One region of the Pontibacter korlensis genome, then DNA from elsewhere that is predicted to be linked to it. Evidence: riboswitches for the same ligand, from Rfam matches in the RefSeq annotation. Region 1 holds a riboswitch; each other region holds the start of a gene.

The links. Region 1 has a riboswitch for S-adenosylmethionine ahead of PKOR_RS12725 (O-acetylhomoserine aminocarboxypropyltransferase/cysteine synthase family protein). Riboswitches for the same ligand answer to the same signal wherever they lie in the genome.
Region 2: another riboswitch for S-adenosylmethionine. It lies ahead of PKOR_RS20970 (Na+/H+ antiporter NhaC family protein); the one in region 1 lies ahead of PKOR_RS12725 (O-acetylhomoserine aminocarboxypropyltransferase/cysteine synthase family protein).
Region 3: another riboswitch for S-adenosylmethionine. It lies ahead of PKOR_RS14030 (ATP-grasp domain-containing protein); the one in region 1 lies ahead of PKOR_RS12725 (O-acetylhomoserine aminocarboxypropyltransferase/cysteine synthase family protein).
Region 4: another riboswitch for S-adenosylmethionine. It lies ahead of metH (methionine synthase); the one in region 1 lies ahead of PKOR_RS12725 (O-acetylhomoserine aminocarboxypropyltransferase/cysteine synthase family protein).

Annotation. Positions count from the first base shown of each region.
Region 1 is NZ_CP009621.1:2,943,792-2,948,002, reverse strand. It holds gene PKOR_RS12730 (homoserine O-acetyltransferase family protein) at 1-837, opposite strand, end outside; gene PKOR_RS12725 (O-acetylhomoserine aminocarboxypropyltransferase/cysteine synthase family protein) at 852-2,174, opposite strand; SAM riboswitch class I at 2,471-2,580, opposite strand; gene xseA (exodeoxyribonuclease VII large subunit) at 3,388-4,211, shown strand, end outside.
Region 2 is NZ_CP009621.1:4,875,070-4,879,280, reverse strand. It holds gene PKOR_RS20980 (DUF819 family protein) at 1-549, shown strand, start outside; gene PKOR_RS20975 (N-acetylmuramoyl-L-alanine amidase) at 759-1,679, opposite strand; SAM riboswitch class I at 1,853-1,955, shown strand; gene PKOR_RS20970 (Na+/H+ antiporter NhaC family protein) at 2,168-3,544, shown strand; gene PKOR_RS20965 (DUF58 domain-containing protein) at 3,629-4,211, opposite strand, start outside.
Region 3 is NZ_CP009621.1:3,276,711-3,280,921, forward strand. It holds partial or broken gene PKOR_RS14020 (glycoside hydrolase family 172 protein) at 1-306, shown strand, start outside; gene PKOR_RS14025 (LLM class flavin-dependent oxidoreductase) at 496-1,515, opposite strand; gene PKOR_RS14030 (ATP-grasp domain-containing protein) at 1,518-2,501, opposite strand; SAM riboswitch class I at 2,845-2,947, opposite strand; gene PKOR_RS14035 (gamma-glutamyl-gamma-aminobutyrate hydrolase family protein) at 3,089-4,015, opposite strand; gene PKOR_RS14040 (amidoligase family protein) at 4,000-4,211, opposite strand, start outside.
Region 4 is NZ_CP009621.1:1,408,684-1,412,894, forward strand. It holds gene metH (methionine synthase) at 1-2,561, opposite strand, end outside; SAM riboswitch class I at 2,636-2,740, opposite strand; gene rpmA (50S ribosomal protein L27) at 2,994-3,263, opposite strand; gene rplU (50S ribosomal protein L21) at 3,334-3,642, opposite strand.

The DNA of each region.
Region 1 (4,211 bases):
TTTAAGTTTGGCCAAAGCCTTCTCTACTCCTCCCCTGTCGCGGCCCACGTTGTGCGAGTCCATGGCCTTGGACAGCAGCCAATAAGTATAGGCATTAAAGCGCTTGGCAATTTTTTCACCCTGATACACCTGGTAACTGGCTGCTCTGAAATTATCGGTGATGCTGTGTCCTGGCTCCTGTTGTGCCTCATTATAGGTATTGTAGTGCCTGTATGAAAGCATAGCGATAGCACGGGCTGTTTTCATTCCCTCTTTGCCCGCATCTTCGGTACTTGTTGCCCAGGTGGGGTCCTGTCGGATAGCCATTCGCTGGCTCTCGTTGAAGGCAATTCCCCATGGAGAATGGCGGGCATTGCTTGCTACATGCACCAGCCGCTCAAACACATCAGGCTTTTGCAGCGCCCACTCCAGCGCCTGCTGCCCACCTAATGAGCTACCGATCAAGGTATGTACACGCTCAAATGCCAGCTCTTTCCGCAGCAAATCAAAAGCACGCACTATGTCGCGGTTGGTTAGTTGTGGAAAGGTATGGAAGTATGGCTGAAGCGTTGTAGGGTTAACCGAGAGCGGCCCTGTAGAGCCATAGCAACCACCCAAGGTATTAGCACATACTATAAACCACTCATTTGGATCATAGAGCTTGCCCGCTCCAAATAAGTCGCACCACCAGTCGGTAAAATCGGAGCTGCCGGTTAGGGCATGGCATACCCACACCACGTTACTTTGCTGCGGATTTAAAGTACCATAAGTTGTATAATTGAGCTGGAAGCCAGGAAGCACTGCTCCTGACTCCAACTTAAACTCTTCTTGATAATGAAAAACGTGATGTGTTGGCATTTTATACTTTTTACTTAGGCTGTGGCCGTCTCTGCCGCTCCTACTTTGGCAAAGGCTTGCTCAAAATCTGCTTTAATGTCGTCGATGTGCTCAATACCCGCTGAAACGCGCAGCAGGGTTGGCTCTACACCAGCATTTAGTTGCTCTGTTTCAGAAAGCTGTTGGTGTGTGGTAGAGGCAGGGTGGATGATCAATGTTTTGGCATCCCCCACGTTGGCTAAGTGGCTCACCAGTTGCAGGCTATTTACAAAGGCCTCAGCCTGCTGCTTGTCGCCTTTCAATTTAAAGGAGAGCACGCCCCCGAAACCTCGCTTCAGATACTTTTTCGCCAGTTCGTGATAAGGGCTACTTTCCAAGCCAGGATAGTTAACGCTTTCAACCAGTTCATGCTGTTCCAGCCACTCAGCCAGTGCTTGTGCATTTTGTACTGTTCTATCCACACGCAGAGAGAGTGTTTCGAGCCCCTGCAATAACAAGAAAGAGTTGAATGGGCTGAGTGCAGGACCAAAGTCACGCAAGCCTTCCACTCGGGCACGGATAGCAAAAGCTATGTTGCCAAAAGGTCCGTCCTCTCCGAATACTTCCCAGAAGTTAAGGCCATGGTATCCTTCTGATGGCTCTGAGAATTGTGGGAACTTGCCGTTGCCCCAATTAAAGTTACCTCCGTCTACAATTAAGCCACCTATGCTAGTACCGTGGCCACCAATCCACTTTGTAGCAGACTCCACTACTACGTTAGCGCCATGCTCCAGCGGCCGGAACAGGTAACCACCAGCTCCGAAAGTATTATCTACCACCAGGGGTATATCATACTTGCGGGCAAGTGCAGCTACTGCCTCAAAATCAGGAATATTGAAGCGTGGGTTACCGATGGTTTCCACATAAATGGCTTTGGTCTTATCATCAATAAGCTTTTCATAGCTTGCCACATTATCGCTTTCTGCAAACCGGGCCTCAACGCCAAGGCGCTTAAACGACACTTTGAACTGGTTGTAGGTGCCGCCGTACAGGTAGCTGGTAGAGATAAAGTTTTCTCCGGCTGAGAGTATGTTGTTTAGTGCCAGAAACTGTGCTGCCTGCCCCGAAGCCACTGCCACTGCAGCTACTCCGCCTTCCAACGCCGCAATGCGCTTCTCAAACACATCTGTTGTAGGGTTCATGATACGGGTATAGATGTTCCCGAACTCCTTTAGTGCAAAGAGGTTAGCCCCATGCTCGGCATTTTTGAAGGCATAGGAAGTAGTTTGGTAAATAGGAACGGCACGAGACTGTGTGGTTGGATCTATTTCCTGGCCAGCATGCAGCTGAAGTGTTTCGAAGTGCAATGGTTTAGACATGGTTGTGTAGCTATTTAAGGTTTGAAGGAAAAGTATAAATGATGTGTAGTCGGAGTTGACTGCTAAGGTATAAGTTGGCTTTAGCAGCAGATATCAGATCTGCCACTAAGCCGTTTATTGAAGACAGGAATTTTATACCTGGATTAGCAACAACAGCTTTGCATGACACACATGGATGTGCGCATGACTGAAGCTCTAGCAGGAGCTAAAAAGAAGTTTTGCAACAGTAGTGCTACTGTCGGCAATGGTAATAATACGTGCTGTGTTGGCTTGATTCCCTTTTTCATGACCGTATCAATTTATATTCGTCCGGCACCCTGCCAAACTCAGGAATTAGCACCTTAACACCGAAGGTTAGGTTGCTAGCGTTTCACAGAGCCTGTCTCTCCACGCTTCTTTATAAATCAATATCCGCAAAGGGATTATTGACTTGATGATGCAAGTATACGGGGGCTATTTTAAAAAAGCCAAATTATTTTGATGTTTTTTGAAAAGTTCTCTCTGATAAGTATGCTTTTCTGCTAACTGTCTAAGCAAATAAATAGTCGTAGTTTGTTTGTTTTCCCTCCGCTTTCTTGCCTCATGTTTCAAGACTTGTGTCCTGCTATAATGGAGAGTATGGCAATTCAACTGACTTAAATTGCCATACTTTCATGGTTACAGCTTTCTGAACTTGAGGCAAGATATCCTTTTTTGCTATTGTTCATCCCTAGCTTCACAACCAACTCAATTTACCTCCAGCTTTGGTGCCCTCCAGGCCGGGAGGCCTCGTCTTTGGGCATCGCGCTGTGTTCCCTCCTGCGCCAAAGCGCTGCCCTTCGGGCACCGGATCTCACAAGGCGCTCAACCTAAGGACTGGGATCAGACTCTATAGCTCCACCCTTTGCTAAACCCCTTTGAAGGGGCACAGGGGGATGTTTATCGTTCCCAAAAATTCCCCTCCTCGGAGGGGTGGGTTTATCTGAATAGCTCTCTGCCCCTGCAGTACTAGTTGAGTTACAAACTTACTTCTATAAAAAGGCAAGCATTACAAACCCGCGCCAGCGGAAGTGTATATCCTTACTCACATATCAATCCTGTAAATCCTGTTTGGGAAAAGCAAAAAACTTTTTCTCCACGACCTTACTAATCATCTTAGTCAAAAAAGTCCTATCTTCGGGACTTAGGAGCCGGTTTTCTGCCGGTTGTGCAGGAGAAGAAACGTAGTTGCCCCATGTCCCAGATCTTTTTTCGCCAAACCATTGCGTATGAGGAGCACCAGGCCCCGCTCTCGCTGTATGAACTGCACCAGCAGATACGCGAGGAGCTGGAAGTGGCGTTTCCGGATAGCTATTGGGTAGTAGCAGAAGTAGCACAGGTAAACGTGGATCGTAGGAAAGGCCACCGTTACCTGACTCTGGTAGATAAAGGCGACGACGCGCGTCAAATGCTGGCACAGGCCCGCGCAACTATTTGGGGCTCTCGCTATCAAATGTTGAGCCGTTACTTTGAGGAGAAAACAGGGCAGCCGCTGCGTGCAGGGCTGAAAGTACTGCTGCAGGCATCAGTGCGTTTCCATGAGCTTTACGGCCTCAGCCTCGACATCAGTAATATTGACCCTAATTATACTATTGGCGACCTGGCTCGCCAGCGGCTCGAAACACTGAAGCGACTTGAAGCAGAGGGATTGCTCGAGGCCAACAAAGAACTGGAGCTGCCACTGGTACCGCAACGTTTGGCCGTTATATCATCTGCCACCGCAGCAGGTTTCCAAGACTTTATGCATCAGCTGGAGAACAACAGCTACGGTTATGATTTCCAAACCACACTTTTCCCGGCCACGGTACAGGGCAACGAAGCGCCGGCTTCGGTAGCGCAAGCATTTGCACAGATTGCCCGGCACAGCGACCAGTTTGATGCTATTGTACTGATTCGTGGCGGAGGCTCTCAGACAGACTTGAGCTGCTTCGACGACTATAAAATTGCAGCGGCCATTGGTAATTCGCCGCTTCCGGTGCTAACAGGTATAGGCCATGAGCGGGACGAAAGTATAGCCGA
Region 2 (4,211 bases), 1.9 Mb from region 1:
GGCGTAGCGTTTGGCTTTACGGGCCTTTCGCATTTCTTTGCTGATATTATCGCGCCATACTTTGCAGAGAATTTTCCTCAACTAGAGACCTACTCCATTACGAGCGGCTTTTTTTGGCTGGTGATTATTGCGACTACAGCTGGTCTGGCACTGTCGTTTACCAAGGCTCGTGAACTGGAGGGATATGGCGCCTCCCGCTTTGGCTCTCTTTTCCTGTACTTCCTGGTAGCTACCATTGGTATGAGTATGGACCTGGGAGCTGTGCTGGATAATCCAAAGCTGTTCCTGGTAGGTATGTTCTGGATTGCATTCCACATCCTGATCATGTTGGTTGTGGCACGCATCATCCGTGCTCCATTCTTCTATGTAGCAGTAGGCAGCCAGGCTAATATTGGTGGTGCAGCTTCTGCACCGATTGTAGCAGTGGCCTTCAACAAATACCTTGCTCCGGTAGGTGTTTTACTGGCTGTGCTTGGTTATGCAGTAGGTACTTATGGGGCCTACATCTGCGGATTGATGCTACAGTATGTTTGGAACTTGCTGGCTTAAATAGTTAGAAAGTTATAGAGTTGAAAAGTTAGAAAGTTGTAAGGCTGGAGAGTTGTCAGCCCGAAAAATAGCGGAGGTTTTTCACTCAAAGTTTAACAGAACGGCCCCGGTGGGAGAGAAGCTTCTCCTGCCGGGGCCGTTCTGTTTTTATAGCCTAAGGTAAACTTTGTTTTTGCTTACCAGCTTACAAAGTCATTCTGTACATAGACCTACAGGTACTTCTGATACAGGTTGTACAGTACAGCCTTGTCTCGTTCAGTAAGTTCCATGTTCACCTCATCCTGTATAAAGTGAAGCTTGAAAGCACGTATGGCTGCTGGCAAATCGCGGGTATCATAACCTATAATGCGGAGCGCCTCTTTAGGATTGAAGTGTGGAGGTATGGTTGCAATTGTATCCAGTGGCTGAAGTATAAGTGCAGGTTTTGTACCAGTGCTATCGAGCACTGTTATGGGGGCTGCAGGCTGCAGGTACTCTTCTACAGTATCCTCATCGTACCATAAGCCGAAACCATTTTCAGCCAGCTTTTTCCAGGGGAAGGTCTGGTTTGGATCTACCTTGCGAACCGGTGCAATGTCAGAGTGCCCGATAAAGTTCTCTGTGGGGATGTTATGCGTTTTCTTCAGCATAGCCAGTACTTCCAGCAGGCTGTTAATCTGAGCATCCGAGAACGGTTCTGCCCCATTATTATCCAGCTCTATACCAATAGAGGAGGAGTTGAGGTCCGTGTTATTGCCCCATCGGCTGTTGCCACCATGCCAGGCACGCAGATTGTCGTTCAGCATGTGGTATACCTTACCATCCCGACCAATAACATAGTGTGCGCTAACACTGGTTTTCGGCATCGTAAAGGTTTTTAAGGTATGGTCGGTTGAGTTTTGGGCGGTGTGGTGGATGACCACAAAATTGGCCCTGCGCATGTTAAAATTAGTGGTGCCTACCCAGTAGTCACCCTGCTGCAGTTGCTCCTCGCCGGGGTTAGTGGCTGGTACTGTGCGTAGCTGTTTGGCATATGTTTTCAGCTGTTTCTTATGTGCTTTGTTGGTGCTGGCATAAGGGTTTTTGGAACAGCTAAACAGGCAGGTGCTGGCAAGCAGAAGAGAGAAGAAAGCAGTAGAAGTATAGTTCATTGTAGTTGGTGAGTAAAGGTTGGTTCAAACTATAAACTTGCTGGAATTTACATTCAGATGCAAGTTTAGACAATGAACTATAGCTGTAGTGGCATATGATTCTTTGTAGAATTCGTGCCCATTAGTTGATTTTCTACTGTTGCTGCCTTTACCTTTGCCACATCTTTATGCAAGATTTATAAAGAAGAGGGGAGAGAGCAGGCTCTGTGAACCTCTAGCAACCACGGCCCAGGCCGTAAAGGTGCTAACTCCTGCCCAGCTTGGGACCTATAAATTTTAACCTAATGCACCTATTACATCAGCTTTCAGCTACTTCATTTCGTGCTCATACTGCCGTAACAGCTTCCATTACTGTCTGCTGTTGTTGTTATTGTTGCTGAGGGTGCTTTCCTTATTTGGCCGCTGAGCTTTAGCCTGTCTTAGCACAGGTCTTCTCCGTAAATTTTATACTTTAAATTGGAGCGTGGTGTGCAGCTTGCATGTTGCGTATGCTATTACATACCGTTCGCTCCACCATTTACATGCAACATATTCAGAAAACAGGGGGATGGGCCCTGGTGCCTTTCCTTGTGTTTGTACTTACTTTTTTAGGTGCAGGCATTTTATTAAACGACTTCTATGCGCTGCCAGCACCTGTGGCAGTGGTTTTAGGTATCATTTCGGCTTTTTTTATTCTTCGTGGATCTACTGAGGCTAAGGTAGCAGCTTTGATTCAGGGGTGTGGTGATTCAAAGATCATTACCATGTGCCTTATTTACCTGCTGGCAGGTGCGTTCGCCACAGTTACAAAAGTTGTAGGAGGAGTGGATGCTACAGTTAACCTTGGGTTGAGCGTGTTGCCGGTGCAGTACCTTGGTTTGGGAGTGTTTCTGCTGGCAGCTTTTCTGTCAACAGCTACGGGTACCTCGGTAGGTGCCATTGTGGCGCTGGGGCCAATTGTGGTGGGCCTGGCAGAGCAAAGCCATACTTCGCTGCCACTGCTGTTAGGAGCTTTGTTGGGCGGTGCGATGTTTGGTGATAACCTTTCCTTCATCTCCGATACTACTATTGCTGCTACCCAAACACAGGAGTGCAGCATGCGCGATAAGTTCAGGGTGAACATCCTTATTGCTGGCCCAGCCGCTCTTGTAACGATTGCGTTACTCCTGATAACAGGCCTTAACACGGCAGGGGCAGGAGCGGGGCTACTACCAGAGCTGCAGGACTTCTCGTTCTGGCAGATAGTGCCTTACCTGCTCGTGATTGTTTTGGCTATTTCTGGCGTTAATGTTTTTGTGGTACTTATACTTGGTACACTGGCCTCCGGGGCTGTAGGGTTGTGGCAGGGGCAGTTGGAGGTGCTGCAGTTTGGCCGCAGCGTGTACGAAGGCTTTACCGGTATGACAGAGATCTTCCTGCTTTCCATGCTAACTGGTGGGCTTGCAAAGATGGTAAGCGAGGCAGGTGGCATTGCCTTTCTGTTACAGCGGGTAAGCAAGGCTACACGTGGTTTCCGTTCGGCACAGGTAGGCATAGGCGCTTTGGTTGGTGGCACGAATACAGCTATTGCCAACAACACGGTCTCTATAGTGGTAACGGGGCAGGTGGTAAAGGAAATAAGCCAGAGGTATGCCGTTGACAAGCGCAAAACTGCCGCCTTAATGGATATATCTTCCTGCGTTGTACAAGGACTTTTACCTTACGGAGCACAGATCCTGATCCTGCTTAGCTTTACAGAAGGCAAGCTAAACTTCCTGGACCTCTGGGCAAATGCCTGGTATCTATACCTGTTGCTGCTGTTTAGCCTGTTAGCTGTCTATACCCCTTTTGTAGACAACTACTTAGCAAAACAACCAGCTGCTGAAACAGCAGTAGCTACTTCATAGCCTTTTCTCTCACCTTACAACAACATACTTTTCTAACTTTACTAACCTTAACCAAAACGGGAGACAATCTATGTCTCCCGTTTTTTATATCAGGCCACGGGCTTTTAGCTCCAGGTATTTGTTGATTGTGTTAACTGTCAGGTCTTTCGGAGGAGTGAGGATAGTATGTATACCATGCATCTGAAGTTCCTTTACTATTTGCCGCTTATCGTGGGCAAACTTTTCTGCAATGGCTTTGGTGTAAACCTCCTCTGTATTTGCAGCGCGTTGGTGCAGTAAGCTGTGCAGTTCAGTATTCTCAAAGAAGATGACTACGAGCAGATGGCGTTTGGCCATGGCCCGTAAGTACGGTAACTGGCGCTGCGCCCCATTCAGCGTCTCAAAGTTAGAGAACAGCAAGAGGAGACTACGCTGCTTTATGCTATGGCGTACAGTAGTGTAGAGGCGTTCGTAGTCCGTTTCCTGGTACAGCGTTTTCTGGTTGTACAGCAGCTCCAGGATAAGACGTAGCTGGCTAGCCTTTCGCTCAGCAGGTAACATATTGCTGATGGTATGGGAGAAGGTGATCACACCCGCCTTATCCTGTTTCTTTAGAGCGATGTTAGAAACAACCAGCGACGCGTTGATAGCGTAGTCCAGTAGGCTTAAACCTTCAAAGGGCATCTGC
Region 3 (4,211 bases), 330 kb from region 1:
GGAGATCCTAAAAAAGAAAACAAGCTAACCACTACGTTCAAAGTTGATAAACCAGGTACCTACAGCGTAAAAGCGCAGGTGGTAAAGTCTCCTGAAGGAGGTAAGTTTGGAGTGGCGCTAAATGGGCAGCAGGTAAAGAAAGAACTCAACTTTAAGTCTGAAGTAGCCCCAGGTAAAGCAGAGGTAGTTGACCTTGGCACCTTTGAGCTGAAGCCAGGAAAACAGGTAATGGAGTTTAAGTGGATTCCGGCAGAGGGCTTCGGGGAGAAAATGATGATCGACTACATTGATCTGAAACTTATGTAAAAAGCAAAAACGGCCATTGTTGTGGGGCTGGAAGATCCGAAGCGGTTAGCCTATACTAATAAAAAAATCCCTGCCGCTACAAGAGCGGCAGGGAAGGTTAGGCTTAGTTTATGTTTGTTTAAGGTGAGCCAATATGTGTACTGAGAGCAGGAAAGCAGTAAGCTGGTCCCTGCTCCAGCAAGGTTAGTCTTAAGCTACAACATTTATGATTGTCTCAGAGAAGCGCTCCATTTCTTCTAACTGAGGGCTGCACTGCAGCAGGAAAAAGTCTACTCCTACAGCCTCAAACTCTGCAATACGGTCCTGTACCTGGGCAGGTGTACCCAAAAGTCCTGAGCGCAAGCCACGGTTTGATACAGAATAATCCTGCAGGGTAAGCTGTCGCTCTAACTGCGTACCCGAAATCCACTGCTGCATATTTTTAAAACCAGCATTAGACTCTTTCACATTAGTGATGCGGTCTATTTCCTGCTTTACCTCCTGCTCAGAATTACGGATAATGCTGTAAGCAGCAACTCCGAACTTCATTGGAGGCAGTCCCCATGCTTCGCGACGGCGCTTCATGTCGTCGATACGCTTACCGATGAGCTCAGGCGAATCGCCGTGCATGACGTAGCCATCGCACTGCTTGCTGATGAGCGTCTTAGCAGCCTCTGATTCACCACCTGCATAAATGAAGGGCTTTTTCTTCGGCTTTGGCTGTAGTACGTTGTCATCTACTTTGTAGTACTTGCCTTCGTAGGAGAAGTGATCCTGCTCCCAAACACCTGTGACCACGTTCAGCCACTCTTTTGTGCGGGCGTAGCGGTCATCGTGCTCTTCAAAGTGTAGTCCATACTTGGTGGCCTCATCCTTCCACCAGGAAGACACTACGTTCAGGGACAGCCTGTCGCCACCGATCTGTGCTATGTTAGCTGCCTGCTTGGCAAGTATAGCCGGGTTATGAAAGGTAGGTCGTACGGCTACCATTAGCTCCAGTTTCTCTGTTACTGCCGCTAGTGCCGCTGCCGTTGACCAAGCTTCCAGAGATGGTGCCTGTTCGCCTTTAATATCATTCAGGAACAGCTCAGCAATCAGGGAAATGCTGTAGCCCCAGTCTTCGCTTCGCTGCGCCAGCTTTTTTACATAATTCCAGTCCGACGACATACTTTCGTCTTCTACGTTTCGAAGCCAGCCGCCAAATACCGGTAACCAATATCCGTACTCCATGCTTATACCTCCTCCTTCTTTAGCTGAGCTTTCTCTGCAAGGAAGTCAACAAGTTTAGCGTGGGGGTTAAAGCCGATCACATTAACAGCATCAGCCACGAAGTTAGAAAGGGCATTCACATCGTAGTAGTAGATCTGGCCGTCACGGTCATCTACAGTATACTCAATGCCTCCAACGTCGATGCCAGCTTCCTGCACAATGCGCTCAATAGCGTCAATTACTTCCTGCTCAGGTGTAAAGGCTTCTACTTTCATGCCGTTCTTAGGAGCATCGATAGCACATGCGTTCCGTACCAGTTCTTTACCACCGGTAGTCTGGCAGATGTCGGCAGGGCAGAGGTTAAAGCTTTCGCCGGAAGTATAAACCTTGATGGCATACAGAAACTTGCCTCCCAGAGTCTCCACACGGTTAATGTGGCCACCACGAGCAGGAATAAACTCCTGTACCAGGGCAGTGTGGTCTATACCTAAGGCTATTTGACCAGAGGTTACAGCCAGTGCTAACTCCTCCTGAGAGTCGAAACGAGTAATACCTGCACCGCTACCACCAATGTTGGCTTTTACCACGATAGGGAAGCGAAGTCCTTCAGCAGCCTTTACAGCCTGCGAAGCATGGTTGATTACGCGGGCTTTCGGGTAAGGCAGACCCAGTTTCTCCAGCAGTGACATTTGCAGTGCTTTCGAAGTTTCGTACTGGAATGCTTTGTAACCATTAATGACGGTTACACCTTTTGCCTCCAGGTGTGCCAGCAGGTTTAAAGTATAGAAAATGCCTTGCTCGTTGTTGCGCAGGTAAGCAGAAGGGCTCATGCGGTTGAAGAACAGGCTGTAGTTCTGCTCCGGAGAAGCAAGGTCATAAGTATGTTCTGCTGCATTCAGGCGCTCAAAAGCGATGCCACGAGCATCAAGCTCGTTAAACAAAGGGCGGAACCACTCCTGGTGCTCATGAAATATAGCTATTGGTCTTTCTGATTGATTAGTCGACATAAGTCTGAGTTTAAAGTATAAATGAGTTTATAAGGGTTCTTAAGGACTTCCTGCAGCATCAACCTGGCAGGAAACAGGCTACTAAAATGCTTGGGGCTCAGGGTGTAGCATTGTTAGGATCTTTCTGCAGCAAGTGCAAAAAAGACAAAGCTATCCCTTGGGGCTACGTGTAAGAGGTGTTATGGCCTAAATAGAATTATTGCGACAACAGCTCTTGCAGCCGGGCTAGCAACAACAGCAACAACAAGTATGAGAATAGATAGAAGATGAACCGAAAGAAAGTGATGTAATTCGGTTTTGTAAGTTACCCGTAAGGTTGTAAGCTGAGATTTTCATGTTAACCAATTTATATCCCCTAAATTTTTTAGGCAGGAATTAGCACCTGGTTTAGTAACTGGTTGCTAGAAGTTCTTAGAGCCTGTTCTCTCCCTTCTTCTTTATAAATCAAATACGGTGTAGGTATTATGACTTTACGGTTGCAAAGTTGCAAGCAGAATTTTTTATTTCCAAATGTGAGGAAAAAAAATGTAGCTACATCAATCTTGTTAAGCCAAAATTCACTCTAAATGAAAAAGTAATTATGGCTTTTACTCCTGCTTTATTGATGCCTCTTCTATTTCTTTCAAGGCTTCGGCTCTTGGTTCGGCCAGGGCTGCCTGCATATCCTGTTCTTCTATCTGCTGGTTAACTCCTTTGGCCTGTTGCACCAGTGCTTTGAACAGCCTGCGGTGTAATTTGCTCTGTGGCAGGTATTCAGGGTGCCATTGCACGCCAATCATGAAATCCTGCACGGTATGTTCTATGCCTTGCACTACCTGGTTTGGTTCACGGGCAACTATGTCGATTGCTTGACCAGGCTCTTTCACAGCCTGGTTATGCAGCGCATTTACCTCTAATTGTTGTGTTCCTAATACGCGCTCCAACTTACTTCCCGGCTTTATGTGCACTTTCTTCACAGGAAACACACTCGCAGGATTAGGTTCCTCCATGTAAAATGAGTTTATACTTCGGTAAAGCGTTCCCCGGAAGTATACGTTCATTAGTTGGGCTCCGCGGCAAATGCCCATAACCGGAAGTCCTTTTTTTGTGGCCTGGTCCAGCAGCTGAAACTCCAGGTGGTCACGTTCACGGTCCAGGCCAAAAGACAGCTTCCGGCTCATGAGCTTGCGCACAAAAAAGACTGCCGGATACCACACCCACCGGACGAATCGGCCCACGCGTCGGAAAATGTTTTTGTTGGGCTGCCTTAGCGTTTGTTGCAGGTAATCATCTATCACATGTTCCTGCTCATAAGTGCTGGGATCCACATCGGCACCGCCGCCTATAATCAGGGCCTGCAGGCCGTCTGCAGTACGAGGTCTGGAAGGAGTGATACGAACAGGCCATCCACCAGCAAGCAATACCGACAGGGCGGTGAAGAACCAGGCAGCGCCTCCTCCCTTGTCAGGTCCCGTTATACCGATGGTAGGTCTGTTGCGGTCTATCTTATACTTTTGCTTTAGTAGGTTAGCCATTGTTCTGTTCTTTTAATCCATCTGCTCTCGAATCCGACAAGGGTGTCTTCTTTCAAGGCGATGTACTCCTGGCAAAGTTGGTGCACTTTTTCCCGGTTGTAAGCTAGTTCTTCTATGAATACCCAGTTGTTCCATTCCTGGGCCAGTGTCCAGTCGGGCTGCGCAACGGAGCTGTTGGGAAGCCTGTAATGGAAAG
Region 4 (4,211 bases), 1.5 Mb from region 1:
ACCGGCCCGCTGTATTGCGGCGCGATTTTAACGGCTGTGTGTACGCGGGAGGTAGTGGCTCCGCCAATCAGCAGGGGAATCTTCATGCCTCTTCGTTCCATCTCCTGCGCCACATACACCATTTCATCCAGTGAAGGCGTAATCAGACCGCTCAGGCCAATGATATCCACCTTCTGTGCTTCGGCCTCTGATAATATCTTATCCAGCGACACCATCACGCCAAGGTCAATCACCTCATAGTTGTTACAGGCCAGTACCACGCCCACAATGTTTTTGCCGATGTCGTGTACGTCGCCTTTCACGGTCGCCATCAGGATGGTGCCTGCCGTTGATTTGGAGGTATCGGATGCCAGTTTCTCCTGCTCCATGAACGGCAGCAGGTACGCTACGGACTTCTTCATCACACGGGCACTCTTCACGACCTGTGGCAGGAACATTTTACCGGCACCGAACAAGTCGCCTACTACGGTCATACCGGCCATCAGCGGACCTTCAATCACCTCTAAGGTTTTAGTGGCTTTCTGTCGTGCTTCCTCGGTGTCCTCTTCTATAAATTCTACAATGCCTTTTACCAGGGCATGCTTCAGGCGCTCTTCCACAGGCACTTTGCGCCAGCTGTTGTCCGCCTGTGCAGCACCCTTGCCTTTGCCCTTGATGGTATCTGCATAGGTTACCAGTTTCTCTGTCGCATCCGGGTGGCGGTTGAAGATGACGTCCTCAATCAGGTCGCGCAGCTCTACAGGTACCTCGTCATAAACACCCAGCATACCGGCGTTCACAATACCCATGTCCATGCCGGCCTGCACCGCATAGTACAGGAAGACTGTATGCATGGCCTCGCGCACCAGGTCATTACCGCGGAATGAGAACGACAGGTTACTTACCCCACCACTCACTAGCGCGTGTGGCAGGTTAGCTTTTATCCATTTTACCGACTCCAGGTATTCTACTGCATAATTGTTATGCTCTTCTATACCGGTGGCAATGGCTAATATATTCGGGTCGAAAATGATGTCTTGTGGCGGGAAACCTACTTCTTCTGTCAGGATGCGGTAAGCACGTCCGCAGATTTCAATTCTTCGCTCTAGTGTGTCGGCCTGGCCTTCCTCATCGAATGCCATCACAACGGCAGCAGCGCCATACTGGCGCACTTTGCGGGCCTGCTGCTTAAAGTTCTCCTCGCCTTCTTTTAAGGAGATGGAGTTGACGATGGACTTACCCTGCACACACTTCAGGCCTGCTTCCAAGACCGTCCATTTAGACGAGTCGATCATGATCGGCAGCTTAGCTATGTCCGGCTCGGAGGCAATCAGGTTCAGGAAGTTGGTCATGGCCTCCTCAGAGTCCAGCATACCTTCGTCCATGTTCACGTCGATGATCTGGGCACCGCCTTCTACCTGCTGCTGCGCTACCGAAAGAGCCTCTTCAAACTCTCCGTTTACAATCAGGCGGGCAAATTTTTTGGAGCCGGTTACGTTCGTGCGCTCGCCCACATTCACAAACAGGGTTTCCGGTGTAATGGTAAGCGGTTCTAGTCCGCTGAAGCGCGAGTAAGCAGGAAGCTCAGGAACGACACGTGGTTTATGTTTGGCAGAAAGTTCTGCAATGCGCCGGATATGATCCGGTGTGGTACCGCAGCAGCCACCTAATATATTTATCAGGCCTTCCTGCAGGTACTCCTCTACAATAGCACCCATTTCATCTGCCGTTTCATCGTAACCGCCAAAGGCATTTGGCAGACCGGCATTCGGGTAGGCACTGATATACACATCCGCAATACGCGACAGTTCCTGGATGTGTGTTTTCAGCTGGCGCGCCCCCAGGGCACAGTTAAAACCAATGCTGATGATAGGAGCATGCGAGATAGAATTCCAGAATGCCTCTACCGTCTGGCCAGACAAGGTACGGCCGCTGGCATCGGTAATAGTACCAGACACCATGATGGGCAGCTCTTTGCCGCCATCCTGCACATATTGCTCTGCGGCAAAAAGGGCAGCCTTACAGTTGAGCGTATCGAACACCGTCTCTATCAGCAGCACATCGCAGCCACCATCCACCAGGCCACGCACCTGCTCATAGTAAGCTTCCACCAGTTGGTCGAAAGTGATGGCGCGGTAGCCAGGGTTATTTACATCCGGGGAAAGGGAAGCTGTACGGTTGGTTGGGCCAATGGCGCCGGCTACAAAACGCGGCTTGTCCGGGTTCTGCGCTGTTACCTCGTCTGCTGCCTCGCGTGCCAGCCTGGCCGATTCATAGTTCAACTCATACACCAGGTCCTCCATATGGTAATCGGCCATGGCAATGCTGGTGCCGCTGAAAGTGTTGGTTTCCACAATATCGGCACCAGCGTTCAGGTACTCCACGTGTATGGCCTTGATAATGTCCGGGCGGGTGATGGAGAGCAGATCGTTGTTGCCCTTCAGGTCACTGGGATGATCTTTAAAGCGTTCGCCACGGAAATCTGCTTCTGAAAGCTGGTAACGCTGAATCATGGTGCCCATCGCGCCGTCCAGCACGAGCACACGCTCCTTCAGCAAACTATGAATGGGATGTTTTGTCATTTTCGGTGTCTTCTTTCTTCTCTAAGTCTTCTACACAACTTATCAAGAAGGACACCTGAGTTTAGGCAGGAGCAATCTTATCTTCCCTGGCAATGCACCAGGAGGGAGTTAGCACCAAGCTTTATACATGGTTGCTAAGACGTCATCGGGCCCTATCCCTCAGTCTTTCTTGATAAGAGATGCAAATATAATGGGATATCCGTAGAAAGTAAATATTTGTTGCACCAGGCACACCTTTACTTTTTCTGAGAAGGCCATAAATGCGAAAAGGGACACTGATGCGTCCCTTTTCTTGAAGAGGTTTAATTTATTACCTATAACCTCTTTGTTATTTATACGCCAGTAAAACTGGTTTGTTGCTTTCCGCTGCCTAAAAACAAAAAAGAGGGACACCTGAGCGGCATCCCTCTTTTCTATAGTGGTAAAGCTAAATTAAGCTTCTGCCTCTACTTTAGGAACTACAGAAACGTAAGAACGGTTTTTCTTACCTTTTCTGAACTGTACAGTACCATCAACCAGTGCAAACAGAGTATGGTCTTTGCCTATACCTACGTTTGTGCTTGGGTGGTGCGCAGTACCTCTTTGTCTTACAATGATGTTACCTGCAATAATGTCCTGGCCACCGTAAATCTTAACACCAAGTCGTTTAGAATGCGATTCGCGGCCGTTATTGGAACTACCAACGCCTTTTTTGTGTGCCATTTTCTTTTACTATTTAACTGGGTTAGGAAACCTAAACCCAAAAGTTCTACGATTAATTTCTTCTTACTGCTTAACCAATGTTTTCGATAAGAACCTTGGTATACTGCTGGCGGTGGCCGCGAGACTTCTTATACCCTTTTCTTCTCTTCTTCTTGAAAACAAGCACTTTGTCAGCTTTAACGTCTCCTAGGATTTTGCCAGTTACCTTAACACCATCCACAAAAGGAGCGCCAACAGTGATTGTACCGTTGTCATCAGTTAGAAGAACATTGGCGAACTCAACGGCGTCACCTTCATTGCCGGAAAGCTTGTTAGCGTAGATGAACTTACCGCTCTCTACTTTGGTCTGTTGACCTGCGATTTCTACAATTGCGTACATCAGCTTCAATGTATGTTTAAAGTTTAGTCCGCAAAAGTACGGCTTCATTTTGATATTTGCAACGGCTTGTATAACAATTTGTTCTCACTTCATTTACCTTTCACAATACTGTGGAAAACTTTGTGCATAAACTCGTGTCATTTTTGGAAAACTCTCAAAACCCTGCATAAGATGTTTTGCAACAAGCAGTTGCAGCCAAAACTCCAAAACAAACTTTTCCACAAAAGTTGCCCAAAGCATGCCTGGCAGAGCCAAACAACCCCTTAACTACAGACACACACCTCTGTTTGCAACTGCAACACCCTCTCTTACACTATAATTACACAGCTCAAAGCAGCGCAAAATGCACTTAACACCGATTACATATAGCATTTACAATATTTATCACTTTATATATAAGTGGATTGCAATGTGGATAACGGTGTGAATTACCACTAAAATCAGCCAAAACAGAGCGCTGAGTGGGTGTGCATAAATTGAACAACTTTCGCCCCGCAAATCAAGTTCATTTCTATATATTTGAAGTCAGGATATAAGTAGTAAAACACCCATGGAGGCTGTAAACATTT